2 regions of the Streptomyces sp. NPDC005492 genome follow, and region 1 is predicted to be linked to the other one. Evidence: riboswitches for the same ligand, from Rfam matches in the RefSeq annotation. Region 1 holds a riboswitch; the other holds the start of a gene.
The links. Region 1 has a riboswitch for ZMP and ZTP ahead of ABZT04_RS08840 (bifunctional 5,10-methylenetetrahydrofolate dehydrogenase/5,10-methenyltetrahydrofolate cyclohydrolase). Riboswitches for the same ligand answer to the same signal wherever they lie in the genome.

Region 1 (6,453 bases):
GGTCTCTCACACCCCGCCTGTGTCCGCGCCCCGGCCGCCGGTCACACTCGACACGCGCGACGAGAATCACGAAACCGGGTGTGACGATCGCCCGAGTGCCGGACATGAACGGAACATGAGCAACGACGAGATCTTCGCCGCTGCCTATCGCGAGCACTACTGGGCGGTCAGCCGCTACGTTGCCCGGCGACTGGACGGGCGGAACAGCGAGGTCGAGGAAGTGGTGGCGGAGGTCTTCACCGTCGCCTGGCGCCGCCGCGCCGACCTGCCAACGTCCCCGCTGCCCTGGTTGTACGGCGTGGCCCGCAACTGCCTGGCCAACGCGGTACGCGGCTACGGCCGCCGCCGTAGGCTCGTCGATCGGCTCGGCAACGACGAGAGCGCGCACGGGCGGCAGGTCGCGGCCGGTCCCGAGGCGGAGACGCCCGGCTCCTGGGTGCACGAGGCGCTCGCACGGTTGTCGCCGGCCGACCAGGAGGTGCTGCGGCTGACCGCCTGGGAGGAGCTGGGTGTGGAGGAGGTCGCCGTCGTCCTCGGGTGCGGGGAGCGGGCCGCGGCCATGCGGTTGCACCGGGCGCGGCGGAGATTGAGAGCGGAGATCGACCGGCTCGCGGTGCTGGGAGGGGCGGGGCGATGATCACGTGTTCCGCGGCGCCGTCGTGGCTGCTCGCCCAGCTCTCCACGCCCCTTCGGATCACCGTACTTACCCCATCCAAGGACCACCGGCATGACTGACGAACTCGAACTCCTGCGCAGCGCCAACCCGTTCACGGCCGACGGCCCCCTCTACGGCGACGGGCCGCTCGACCATCACCCAGAGCGCCGGCTCAACCAGTTGCTCCACGAACGTCGGACCGGGCGTCGCCGACTGCTCTGGAGCCTCATGGCCGGAGTCTCCGTCGTGACGGCCGTGTGCGCGCTGTTGCTGAGCGGACCGAGCAGCACTCCTGCCGTCGCGGCCCCCCGCCCACTCGTGGTGCAGGCCCACTCCACCCCCGTGTCCCTGAACCAGCTCGCCGCACTCGCGGCGGCGACCGCGGCCGACGGAACTCCCGTACTGCGCAAGGGAACTCACGTGCACTCCTGGAGCCTCGGCATGTCCGACGACAAGCCGCCGGTCACCTTCCCGGAGGAGAGGATCGTGCGGTGGAAGGCGGACGACACTCATACCGAACGGATCGTCGAGGACGGGCATGTCCTCAAGGACACGACGTATCCGCCGAGTTGGAGCGACGTCCCGCCGGAGTCGTCGCCGCCGCACGACGTCGCGGGACTCCGCTCGTACCTCCAGGAGACGGCGAACAGCAAGACGCCGCTGACCACCCCCGAACTCCTCGACGCCGTACAGGAGTTGCTGGACCACTGGACGCTCGGCGCGCGTGAGTCGGCGGCGTTGGCGCGACTGCTCGCGGGCGTGGACGGGCTGCGGCCCGTGGGGGAGGTGACCGACCGGCTCGGGCGGCACGGGGAGGCGTACGTGTATCAGCAGTCCGCGACCCGCCGGATGCTGATCATGGACCCCGCCACCGGCGCCGTCCTCGGGCTGGAGACCACCTTCACGAAGGACCAGCCCGAGTACGGCGTCAAGGCCGGGGACGTCATGGACTACAGCGCGTGGCTGCGCTGATCACACTCCGAGTTGCCGGACGGCGGCGTCCACCGTCTGTTCGAGGAGCGTGGCGATCGTCATCGGGCCGACGCCGCCCGGCACCGGCGTGATCAGCGAGGCGCGTTCGGCGGCGGACTCGAAGTCGACGTCGCCGACGTTGCCCGCGTTGTACCCCGCGTCGAGCACCACCGCGCCCGGCTTGATGTCCTCGCCGCGGATCAGCCGGGGCCGTCCCACGGCGGCGACCACGATGTCCGCCTCGCGGACCGCCGCCGACAGATCGCGGGTGCGGGAGTGGCAGTAGGTGACCGTCGCGTCCCGGGCCAGGAGCAGCATGCCGGCCGGCTTGCCGAGGATCGCGCTGCGGCCGACGACGACGGCCCGCTTGCCGGACGGGTCGACGTCGTACTCGTCGAGCAGCCGCATGATGCCGCCGGGCGTGCAGGACACGAAGCCCGGCAGCCCGAAGCTCATCGTCGCGAAGGACGCGAAGGTGACGCCGTCCACGTCCTTCTCCGCCGCGATCGACTCGAACGCGGCCCGCTCGTCGATGTGTTCACCCATCGGGTGCTGGAGCAGGATGCCGTGCACGGTCGGGTCGGCGGAGAGCGCGGTGAGGGTGGCGACCAGTTCGGCGGTGGTCGTGGCGGCGGGCAGTTCCACGTGCCGGGACTCGATACCGGCCTTGCGGCAACGGTTCTGCTTCATCCGTACGTAGGTGACGGAGGCCGGGTCCGCGCCGACCAGGACCGTCGCCAGACAGGGCGCCGTACCGGTGCGCTCCGTGAGGTCGGCGGCCCTCTTCGCGGTGTCCTCGACGATACGCCGGGCGAGCGCGGTGCCGTCCATGAGTCGTGCCTGAGACATGATCCACTCCTGAGCTGGTTGACCAATCGCCCAGGCGCACGGCATCGACTCCGCGTGGGCCGCTCCACGGTGGTGCTCCACCTCAGCGCCAGTCACGACCCACGAAGGCCTAACCGAGGGCTCCAGGGCCGTCAGGACCCGCTCTCCGAGGGCGGTGCCGTCGGGTCGACGCCGGCCAGGAAGCCGCGGGCCTGAGCCGCCAGCCGTACGGCTCCGATGGCTTCCGCCCAGCGGGCGACCTCCGTCGCGAGCGCCCTCGCCCCGGCCTCGTCGCCGGAGTCCCGGGCCAGTACGGACAGCAGCAGTAGCTGGGAGAGGGTGCCGGGGACCATGCCGGCGGCGGCGCCCAGCGTGGTCGCCCGGCGCCAGCGGTCCAGGGCGCGAGCGTGGTCACCGGCGTCGTGGTCGTGGTCGCCGAGATGGCGCAGGGCCTCGCGGGCGAGCAGGGGATCGTCGCCCGACTCGGCGGCGCGCAGCGCGGACGCGTAGTGCGGGGGTGCGCCCGGCAGGTCGGCGAAGTGGTTGTCCGTGATCAGGCCCAGGTACATCTCCGCCCAGCCCCGGCGCCCCTCGTCCGGCGCGCTGTCCCGCAGCGCCTCCGCCTCGCGGAGCAGGGACGCGAGGGCCTCCGGGGCCTTGCCGACGGGACCCAGCCGGAGCCGGCCGTCGACGACGAGGAGTCGGCGGTAGGTGTTCCGCAGCCGGGCGAAGTCCAGGTCCCAGTCCCCGTCCGGGAACTCCTTCGCGGCCGCTTCGATGCGCGCCCCCGCGGTGTCCGTACCGGCGAACCAGTCCTGTTCCAGGGCCACTTGGGCGGCGGCACGGGCGATCTGCGCACGGGATTCCGAGTCGTCCGTGCCGCACGAGTCCAGGAGGCGGGAGGCGCGCTCCCATCGCCCCGTCACGCTCAACTCCTGTGCTGCCGCCACGAGTTCTTCGACAGGGACGACCGTGTTCGCTGAGGATGTCATGACGGGGAAGGTAGTTACGCGAAAAACCATCCACAAGAAAACTACTGCGGGAGGAAACTGGTGGAGGACTCGGTCGACCGGCACGTGGCGCTCTGGGCGAAGGAACTGGCCTGGATGGACCCGGTGAAGGAGGCGATCTTCTTCCGGCTGGCGATCCTGGCCCGCCACGCCGGTCGGGCGCGACGGGACACGCTCGACTCCGACGGGCTCAAACAGTGGCAGTACAAGGTGCTCCTCGTGCTGCGCAGGCTCGGGCCGCCGTACGAGACGAGTCCCTCCCAGCTCGCCGAGCTGCTCGGGCTGACCCGTGGCGCGCTGTCCGCGCGGCTGGGGCCGATCGAGGACGCGGGGCTGATCGCACGGACCCATGAGACGGCGGACCGGCGGCGCGTGCGGGTGCGGCTCACCGACGCCGGGCACGCCGTGTTCGAGCAGCACATGGCGGCGGAGGAAGCGGGCGAGCTCGCACTGCTCGCAGCACTGAGCCCAGCAGAGCGGCGGACGCTCGCAGACCTGCTGCGGAAACTGGTGCTCGCCGTCGAGTCCCGGTAGCCGCCCCGGGTACCGTACTCGCCGAAAAGGTCCAGGTCAGACGGGTGTTGACCCGGACCCTCGGCACCAGCCTCGCTATCCGTCCCATGCCTGGATCATCGTCTGCCGGGTGATCTTGCCGTCGTTCAGCAGAAGCATCGACTCGGCGAGGACCCTGGCCCCGTCCGGGTACTGACACGACTCGCTGTAGGCGACCCGGTCCCCTTGAACGACGCACTCCTCCAGCTTGTGCGTCATGTCGCGGCTGTAGACATCGGCGAGCATGGCGCCGATCTCGTCCCGGCCGTGCAGGACTTTGGGGTTGCTGGGCTGGGTCTGGTGGTCGACGACGTGGATCTCGGCGTCGTCCGCGTAGAGCGACAGAAGTGTCGCCGCTGTGTGATCCTCAATGCCCCGGCGCAGGGCTTCGGTGTCGAAGCCGGGGCCTGCCGCGGTACCCATGGTGACCTCCTCGGAGGGCCGCGACCCGAACAGGAGCGAGCCGCGAAGCGCCTCTCCTACGAGACTCCTCCGCCGCGCCGGGCTCGGCAAACCGAACGGCGCGCTCCGCCTGACGGGTGAGCGGCGCCCGGCGCCCGTGTCCGCGCGAGGACCGGCCGCGTTGCTGAAAGCATGATCTCAACACGACGTATTGTCGCCGCCGTTGGTCTCGCCGTCGGGGTCACCGCCCTCGCCGCGCCGATGGCGAACGCCGCCGACGCCCCCGCCTTCAAGGACGGCAAGATCAACCCGGTCGCCCTGCTGGACTCGCTCGCGGTGAGTGAGATCCCCGCCGAGTACCAGGCGCGGGTCCCGCGGGTCGCGGACCAGATGAAGGCGCTGAACCGCCTGAACGACCTCCAGCAGCTCCAGCAGCTCCACCAGGTCACCGACCTCGTCGCGCCGGTCACGAATCTCGTCCCCGGCATCGAGTCCTGACCCGGCGCTCCACACAGACCTCGAGGGCCGTCCGGAAACGGGCGGCCCTCAGGCGTGCCCCGGGTCAGCCGGGCGTGGCCAGGAACTGCGTGGCCGCCAGCTCCGCGTAGAGCGGGTCGGCACTCACCAGCTCCCGGTGCGTCCCCACCGCGCGCACGCGGCCCGCGTCCATGACGACGATCCGGTCGGCCATCGTCACCGTGGACAGCCGGTGCGCGACGACCAGGACCGTCGTCGTGCGGGCCACATCGGCGACGGTGTCGCGCAGGGCCGCCTCGTTGACCGCGTCGAGCTGCGAGGTCGCCTCGTCCAGGAGCAGCAGTCGGGGGCGGCGCAGCAGGGCGCGGGCGATCGCGACACGCTGGCGCTCGCCCCCGGAGAGCCGGGTGCCGCGATGGCCGACCAGAGTGTCGACGCCCTTCGGCAGCCGGGCGACCAGGCCGTCGAGCCGCGTCGTCTTCAGGACCCGGGTGACGTCGTCGTCGTTCGCGTCCGGGTTGCCCAGCAGCAGGTTGTCGCGCAGGGAACCCGACAGGACCGGCGCGTCCTGCTCCACATAGCCGATGGCGGACCGCAGCCCGGACAGCTCCCAGTCGGCGAGGTCCCGGCCGTCGACGGTGATGGCGCCGGACTCGGGGTCGTAGAAGCGTTCGATGAGGGAGAACACGGTGGTCTTGCCCGCGCCGGACGGGCCGACGAACGCCGTCATGCCCTGGGCCGGTACCTCGAACGTCACGCCGTGGTGGGCGTAGGGCAGGTCGTCGCCGTAACGGAAGCGGACGTCGTCGAAGGCGAGGGACGCGGGCGCGGCGCCGGGGGAGGGCAACTGTGCTTGCGGGGACGGGGGTTCGGCGGGGAGGTGGAGCGCCTCCTGGATGCGGGAGAGGGCCGCGGCGCCCGTCTGGTACTGCGTGATCGCGCCGACGACCTGCTGGATCGGCTGCATCAGATAGAAGACGTAGAGCAGGAAGGCGACCAGGGTGCCGACGTCGATCGCGCCCGTCGCCACCCGTGCGCCGCCCACCGCGAGGACGGTGATGAACGCGATCTGCATCGACAGACCGGCCGTATTGCCCGCCGCCGCCGTCCACTTGGCGGCGCGCACGCTCTGCCGCCACGACTCCTCGGCGGCCGCGTGCAGGGTGCGCTCCTCACGGTCCTCGGCGCCGGACGCCTTCACCGTGCGCAGGGCGCCGAGGATCCGCTCCAGCGAGGCGCCCATCACGCCGACCGCGTCCTGCGCCTGCCGGCTGGCCCGGTTGATGCGCGGCACGATCACGCTGAGGACAGTGCCCGCGCCCGCGATCACCCCGAGGGTGACAGCCAGCAGCACGGGGTCGACCAGGCTCATCATGACGATCGTCGCCACGAGGATGAGCCCTTCGGTGCCGAAGCCGACGAGCGAGTCGGTGGTGACCTCGCGCAGCAGGGTGGTGTCCGAGGTGATCCGCGCCATCAGGTCGCCGGGCTCGCTGCGGTCCACGGCGGTGATCCGCAGCCGCAGCAGATACGACGACAGGGCGCGCCGCGCGCCGA
Region 2 (6,453 bases), on a different contig from region 1:
CCGACCAGCCCCAGCAGCAGCACCGCGACGGCCGTCCCCAGCATCGCCCACTTCAGCGCCGTCGACCCGGCCCGGTCGCCCTCCGCCCCGGACGCCAGTCCCAGCATCGCCAGCCCCGCGCACACCACGCCGACGGCCGCCCACTCCACCCCGCTGAGCCGAACTCCCAGCAGCCGCGCGGCCACCACCGCCGTCACCGCGAGGCTCGACGCCAGGGCCGCCCCGACCGCGTAGATGGGAAGCGAGCGCAACGCAGCGATCTGGAACACGAACCCCAGCCCGTCCAGCCCCAGCCCCGCCAGATACCGCCACTGCCGCAGCGCCCGCAGCAACAGCGCCGCGTCCCCGCCCCCACCCGTCGTCGCCGCCCGCGTGGCGACCGCCTGCAACACCGTCGCCGTACCGAAGCAGATCGCCGCGCCGAGCGCGCACACCATTCCAAAGAGCACAAAGTGACTCTAGGGGAGGGGGGATCGCCGTGGTCCGTCGCGGGTCAAGAGACCTGGCGGGTCAGGAGATCTGGCGGGTCAGGAGATCTGGACGCCCAACACCGCCCGCAGTTGGGCCAACCCCCAGTCCAGGTCCTCCTCGCTGATCATCAACGGCGGCGCGATCCGGATCGTCGACCCATGGGTGTCCTTCACCAGGACGCCCCGGCCCATCAGCCGCTCCGAGATCTCCCGGGCCGTCCCGACCTCCGGGGCGATGTCGACCCCCGCCCACAGACCCCGTCCGCGCACCGCCGTCACCCGGCCCGTGCCGGTCAACTGCCACAGTTCCCGGTGCAGATGCCCGCCGAGCTCCGCGGCCCGCGCCTGGTACTCGCCCGACCGCAGCATCGCGATCACCTCCAGCGCCACCGCACACGCCAGTGGGTTCCCGCCGAACGTCGACCCGTGCTCCCCGGGCCGGAACACCCCCAGCACCTCCGCACTCGACACCACCGCCGACACCGGCACCACCCCGCCGCCCAGCGCCTTCCCCAGCACATACATGTCGGGCACCACCCCCTCGTGCTCGCACGCGAACGTCCGCCCCGTCCGCCCGAGCCCCGACTGGATCTCGTCGGCGATGAAGAGCACGTTCCGCTCCCGGGTCAACTCCCGTACCCCCGCCAGATATCCGGCCGGCGGCACCAGCACCCCCGCCTCGCCCTGGATCGGCTCCAGCAGCACCGCCACCGTGTTCTCGCTGATCGCCGCCCGCATCGCGGTCGGATCCCCGTACGGCACGATCTCGAAGCCCGGCGTGTACGGCCCGAAGTCCGCCCGCGCCTCCAGGTCGGTCGAGAAGCTGATGACCGTCGTCGTACGGCCGTGGAAGTTGTTGCCCGCCACCACGATCTTCGCGCGCTCCGAGGGCACCCCCTTGACCTGGTACCCCCACTTACGGGCCGTCTTCACCGCGGTCTCCACCGCCTCCGCGCCCGTGTTCATCGGCAGCACCAGCTCCATGCCGCACAACTCCGCCAACTGCTCGCAGAACGCGGCGAACCGGTCGTGGTGGAACGCCCGGGACGTCAGCGTCACCCGGTCCAACTGCGCCTTCGCCGCCTCGATCAACCGCCGATTGCGATGCCCGAAGTTCAACGCCGAATACCCGGCCAGCAGATCGAGATAGCGCCGCCCCTCCACGTCCGTCATCCACGCGCCGTCGGCGGTGGCGACGACCAACGGCAGCGGGTGGTAGTTGTGCGCGCTGTGCGCGTCGGCGGCGGCGATGAGTGCTTCCGTACTGGTCACGGCGTCTCCCGGGGTGAGGGTGCCCCCTTTCCTATCCTCGCCCGCATGGTGGACGTGGGAGCCGCACCGTCCGGCACGCCCGGTAGGCTGACCGGCGGGCCGTGACTGGCGCGCTGGGATGGGACCGACCATCAGGGAGCGGCCCGAGCTGGAATGTGTGCCGTGCGCCTGGGCCGTACCGTGAACGCCGAACGCCACGTCCGGAGGTCCCCATGCCCGACAAGTCCGCGCCCCTCTCCCATGAGTCGACCGCCTTCCGCGCCGCCCTCGACGTGATCCGTGCCGTCGAGCCGCGGGTCGCCGACGCCATCGGACAGGAAGTCGCCGACCAGCGCGAGATGCTGAAGCTGATCGCCTCCGAGAACTACGCCTCCCCGGCCACCCTCCTGGCCATGGGCAACTGGTTCAGCGACAAGTACGCCGAAGGCACCGTCGGCCGCCGCTTCTACGCCGGCTGCCGCAACGTCGACACCGTCGAGTCCCTCGCCGCCGAGCACGCGCGCGAACTCTTCGGCGCCCGCCACGCCTACGTCCAGCCGCACTCCGGCATCGACGCCAACCTCGTCGCCTTCTGGTCCGTCCTCGCCGACCGGGTGGAGGTACCCGCCCTCGCGAAGGCCGGAGTCCGCCAGGTCAACGACCTCTCCGACGCCGACTGGGCCGAACTCCGCCAGGCCTTCGGCAACCAGCGCATGCTCGGCATGTCCCTGGACGCCGGCGGCCACCTCACCCACGGCTTCCGCCCCAACATCTCCGGCAAGATGTTCGACCAGCGCTCCTACGGCACCGACCCGACGACCGGTCTGATCGACTACGACGCGCTGCGCGCCCAGGCCCGCGACTTCAAGCCGCTGATCATCGTGGCCGGCTACTCCGCCTACCCCCGTCTGGTGAACTTCCGCCTCATGCGCGAGATCGCCGACGAGGTCGGGGCGACCCTGATGGTGGACATGGCGCACTTCGCAGGACTGGTCGCGGGCAAGGTCCTGACCGGCGACTTCGACCCGGTCCCGCACGCCCAGATCGTCACCACCACCACCCACAAGTCGCTGCGCGGCCCGCGCGGCGGCATGGTCCTGTGCGACGACTCCCTCAAGGACCAGGTCGACCGCGGCTGCCCGATGGTCCTCGGCGGCCCGCTCCCGCACGTCATGGCCGCCAAGGCCGTCGCCCTCGCCGAGGCCCGGCAGCCGTCCTTCCAGGACTACGCCCAGCGCATCGTCGACAACTCCCGCGCGCTGGCGGACGGCCTGATGCGCCGGGGCGCCACCCTCGTCACCGGCGGCACCGACAACCACCTCAACCTGATCGACGTCGCCTCCTCCTACGGCCTCACCGGCCGCCAGGCCGAGTCGGCCCTCCTCGACTCCGGCATCGTCACCAACCGCAACGCCATCCCCGCCGACCCGAACGGCGCCTGGTACACCTCCGGCATCCGCATCGGCACCCCCGCCCTGACCACCCGCGGCCTGGGCACCGCCGAGATGGACGAGGTCGCCGGCCTCATCGACCGCGTCCTGACCACCACGGAGCCCGGCACCACCAGCAAGGGCGCGCCGTCCAAGGCGCAGCACATCCTCGACCCGAAGATCGCGGACGAGATCTCCCACCGCGCCACCGACCTCGTCGCCGGCTTCCCGCTGTACCCCGAGATCGACCTCGGCTGACGAACACGCCGACAGACGCGCTCTGTTGAGTCGTCAGAGATCGGCGACGCTCACAGATCGATGAGCTCCTGTCGTGGTTCCTCGCGCGGCGGTCCGGCCTCACGCCGGGCCGCCGCGCGGCGTATCAGCAACGTGCCGCCGACCCCGACGGCCACGCCCGCCGCCGCCCACCAGAAGGGTCCGGCCAGGTCCGCGGATTTCCGCCCGCCCGCGACCGCCCCGGCCGCGCCGGGCCCTCCCGCCCGCTCCCACCGGTCGAAGGCCGAGCGCGGCGCCCGATGCCAACGGATGTCGTCGTCCGCCACCGCCGGAGCCGGGTCCGTCCGCACCCACGGTGTGCCGTCCGCGGCCACGAACAACTGGTCCTCCCGCTCCACGGCCACATCACCGCCCGGAGCCCGGCTCGTCCGAGGCCAGCCCCCGACCCCGCTCAGCCCCCACACCACGGTGATCCGCACCGCCGGATACCGGCCCGCCTCCCACTCCGGCGACACCGGCTCCGTCCCCGAGTACGTCGGCTGCAACAACGCCCACAAGCGGGCGAACGACGACTCCCCGGAGCGCGCCACCTCGGTCCGGCCCGTGCCGCCCGCCACGACCATCGCCAGATCCGGGAGGTCCGGGCGAGGTTCCTGCGTCCGCGCCCGGACCTGGTCGTTCCCGGCAGCCTGATCCATTCCGGCCGCCTGGACCTGAGCCGCCCCTGCCAGAACCATCAACACCGACCCCGCCACGAGACACCCGCCCCGCGCCCCGGCCCGTCCCTTCCCGCGTGCCATCCGTCCCCCTCCGTCGTCCTCCGTCGTCCTCCGTCGTCCTCTGCGTCACATCGGTTCCGAACGAGTTCCGGACCGGTTCCGGAGTGGGCCCCAAGACCTGAGAGAATGGTGAACATGGCCTTTGACCGACCCCGCGTGCTCTCCGGAATCCAGCCCACCGCAGGCTCGTTCCACCTCGGCAACTACCTCGGCGCCGTCCGCCAGTGGGTGGCCCTGCAGGAGTCCCACGACGCGTTCTACATGGTCGTCGACCTGCACGCGATCACGGTCCCGCAGGACCCGGCGGACCTCCGCGCCAACACCCGGCTCGCCACCGCGCAGCTCCTTGCGGCCGGGCTCGACCCGGAGCGCTGCACGCTGTTCGTCCAGAGCCATGTCCCCGAGCATGCCCAGCTCGCCTGGGTCATGAACTGCCTGACCGGCTTCGGTGAGGCGTCCCGCATGACCCAGTTCAAGGACAAGTCCAACCGGCAAGGCGCCGACCGTGCCAGCGTCGGCCTGTTCACGTACCCGATCCTCCAGGTCGCCGACATCCTGCTGTACCAGGCGCACGAGGTCCCGGTCGGCGAGGACCAGCGCCAGCACGTCGAGCTGACCCGCGACCTCGCCGAGCGCTTCAACGGCCGCTTCGGCGAGACCTTCACGATCCCGAAGCCGTACATCCTCAAGGAGACGGCGAAGATCTACGACCTCCAGGACCCGTCGATCAAGATGAGCAAGTCGGCGTCCACCCCGAAGGGCCTCGTCAACCTCCTCGACGACCCCAAGGCGACCGCGAAGAAGGTCAAGAGCGCCGTCACCGACACCGACACCGTGATCCGCTACGACGCGGAGCACAAGCCGGGCGTCAGCAACCTGCTCACCATCTACTCGACCCTCACCGGCGCCGGTATCCCGGAACTGGAGCAGAAGTACGAGGGCAAGGGCTACGGCGCGCTCAAGACGGACCTCGCCGAGGTCGTGGTCGAGTTCGTGACGCCGTTCCGGGAGCGCACCGAGCAGTATCTGGACGACCCGGAGACGCTCGACTCGATCCTGGCCAAGGGCGCGGAGAAGGCGCGAGCCGTCGCGGCCGAGACCCTCGCCCAGACGTACGACCGGGTCGGCTTCCTGCCCGCCAAGCACTGAGGCGCACGACCGCACACACGTACCACTGGACAGAGCGCTGCACATCACTACGGTTGCGCCTGCCCACAACCCGGTCGTGGCCGTACAGTCGATAGCCGGGTGGCCGCGTGTGCGGCCACCTCCGAGCACCGCCAGGACCACCCGCCAGGACCATCGACAGGACGACAGGAGACGATGTGGGGACCGTAACGATCGGCGTTTCGATCGCGGTCCCGGAGCCTCACGGCAGCCTGCTCCAGGAGCGGCGCGCGGGCTTCGGCGACGCCGCGGCCCACGGCATCCCCACGCACGTCACACTGCTGCCGCCGACCGAGGTGGACTCCTCACAACTGCCCGCGATCGACGCTCATCTGCTCGGGGTCGCCGCGGCCGGCCGCCCCTTCCCGATGCGGCTGTCCGGCACCGGCACGTTCCGGCCCCTGTCCCCGGTCGTCTACGTCCAGGTGGTCGAGGGCGCCGAGACCTGCAGCTGGTTGCAGCAGCGGATCCGTGACGTCTCCGGACCGATGGCCCGCGACCTGAACTTCCCGTACCACCCGCACGTCACCGTGGCGCACGGCATCGACGACGCGTCGATGGACCGCGCCTTCGAGGCCCTCGCCGACTACCGCGCGGAGTGGCCCTGCACCGGCTTCGCGCTCTACGAACAGGGCGCCGACGGCGTGTGGCGCAAGCTCCGCGAGTTCACCTTCGGCGGAGCCGTCGTACCACCCCAGGCGGCCCACACCGACCGCGGCACGATCCCCAGCCGCTAGCTGGGCGCCCTCACTCGGCCAGCCGCCGGAACAGCGCGCGCGGCAGGTGTCGTAGTGCCCACATCACCAGGCGCAGCCTCCCCGGCACCCACACCGTCTCCGAGCCCCGGCGCAGGCCCAGTTCGATGGCGGTGGCGACGGCCTCGGGGGTCGTCGTGAGCGGGGTCGCCTCGTGGTCGGCCGTCGTCTTCGAACGGACGAATCCCGGTCGTACGACCATGACGTGCACGCCCGTGCCGTACAGCGCGTCGCCCAGGCCCTGCGTGAAGGTGTCCAGGCCGGCCTTGCTGGAGCCGTAGATGAAGTTCGTGCGGCGGGCCCGCTCGGCGGCGACCGAGGAGAGCACCACCAGGGAGCCGTGTCCCTGGGTCTGCAGTGCCCG

Region 2: another riboswitch for ZMP and ZTP. It lies ahead of ABZT04_RS05470 (glycine hydroxymethyltransferase); the one in region 1 lies ahead of ABZT04_RS08840 (bifunctional 5,10-methylenetetrahydrofolate dehydrogenase/5,10-methenyltetrahydrofolate cyclohydrolase).

The regions. Positions count from the first base shown of each region.
Region 1 covers NZ_JBEXDX010000004.1:388,410-394,862, reverse strand. Annotated here, with positions in the region: partial or broken gene ABZT04_RS08855 (cytochrome ubiquinol oxidase subunit I) at 1-106, opposite strand, end outside; gene ABZT04_RS08850 (sigma-70 family RNA polymerase sigma factor) at 116-637, shown strand; gene ABZT04_RS08845 (CU044_5270 family protein) at 728-1,627, shown strand; gene ABZT04_RS08840 (bifunctional 5,10-methylenetetrahydrofolate dehydrogenase/5,10-methenyltetrahydrofolate cyclohydrolase) at 1,628-2,476, opposite strand; ZMP/ZTP riboswitch at 2,498-2,582, opposite strand; gene ABZT04_RS08835 (hypothetical protein) at 2,608-3,447, opposite strand; gene ABZT04_RS08830 (MarR family transcriptional regulator) at 3,508-3,999, shown strand; gene ABZT04_RS08825 (nuclear transport factor 2 family protein) at 4,075-4,440, opposite strand; gene ABZT04_RS08820 (hypothetical protein) at 4,612-4,917, shown strand; gene ABZT04_RS08815 (ABC transporter ATP-binding protein) at 4,982-6,453, opposite strand, start outside.
Region 2 covers NZ_JBEXDX010000003.1:89,701-96,153, forward strand. Annotated here, with positions in the region: gene ABZT04_RS05460 (hypothetical protein) at 1-437, opposite strand, end outside; gene rocD (ornithine--oxo-acid transaminase) at 528-1,742, opposite strand; ZMP/ZTP riboswitch at 1,834-1,923, shown strand; gene ABZT04_RS05470 (glycine hydroxymethyltransferase) at 1,955-3,409, shown strand; gene ABZT04_RS05475 (hypothetical protein) at 3,460-4,086, opposite strand; gene trpS (tryptophan--tRNA ligase) at 4,303-5,316, shown strand; gene ABZT04_RS05485 (2'-5' RNA ligase family protein) at 5,493-6,071, shown strand; gene ABZT04_RS05490 (decaprenylphospho-beta-D-erythro-pentofuranosid-2-ulose 2-reductase) at 6,082-6,453, opposite strand, start outside.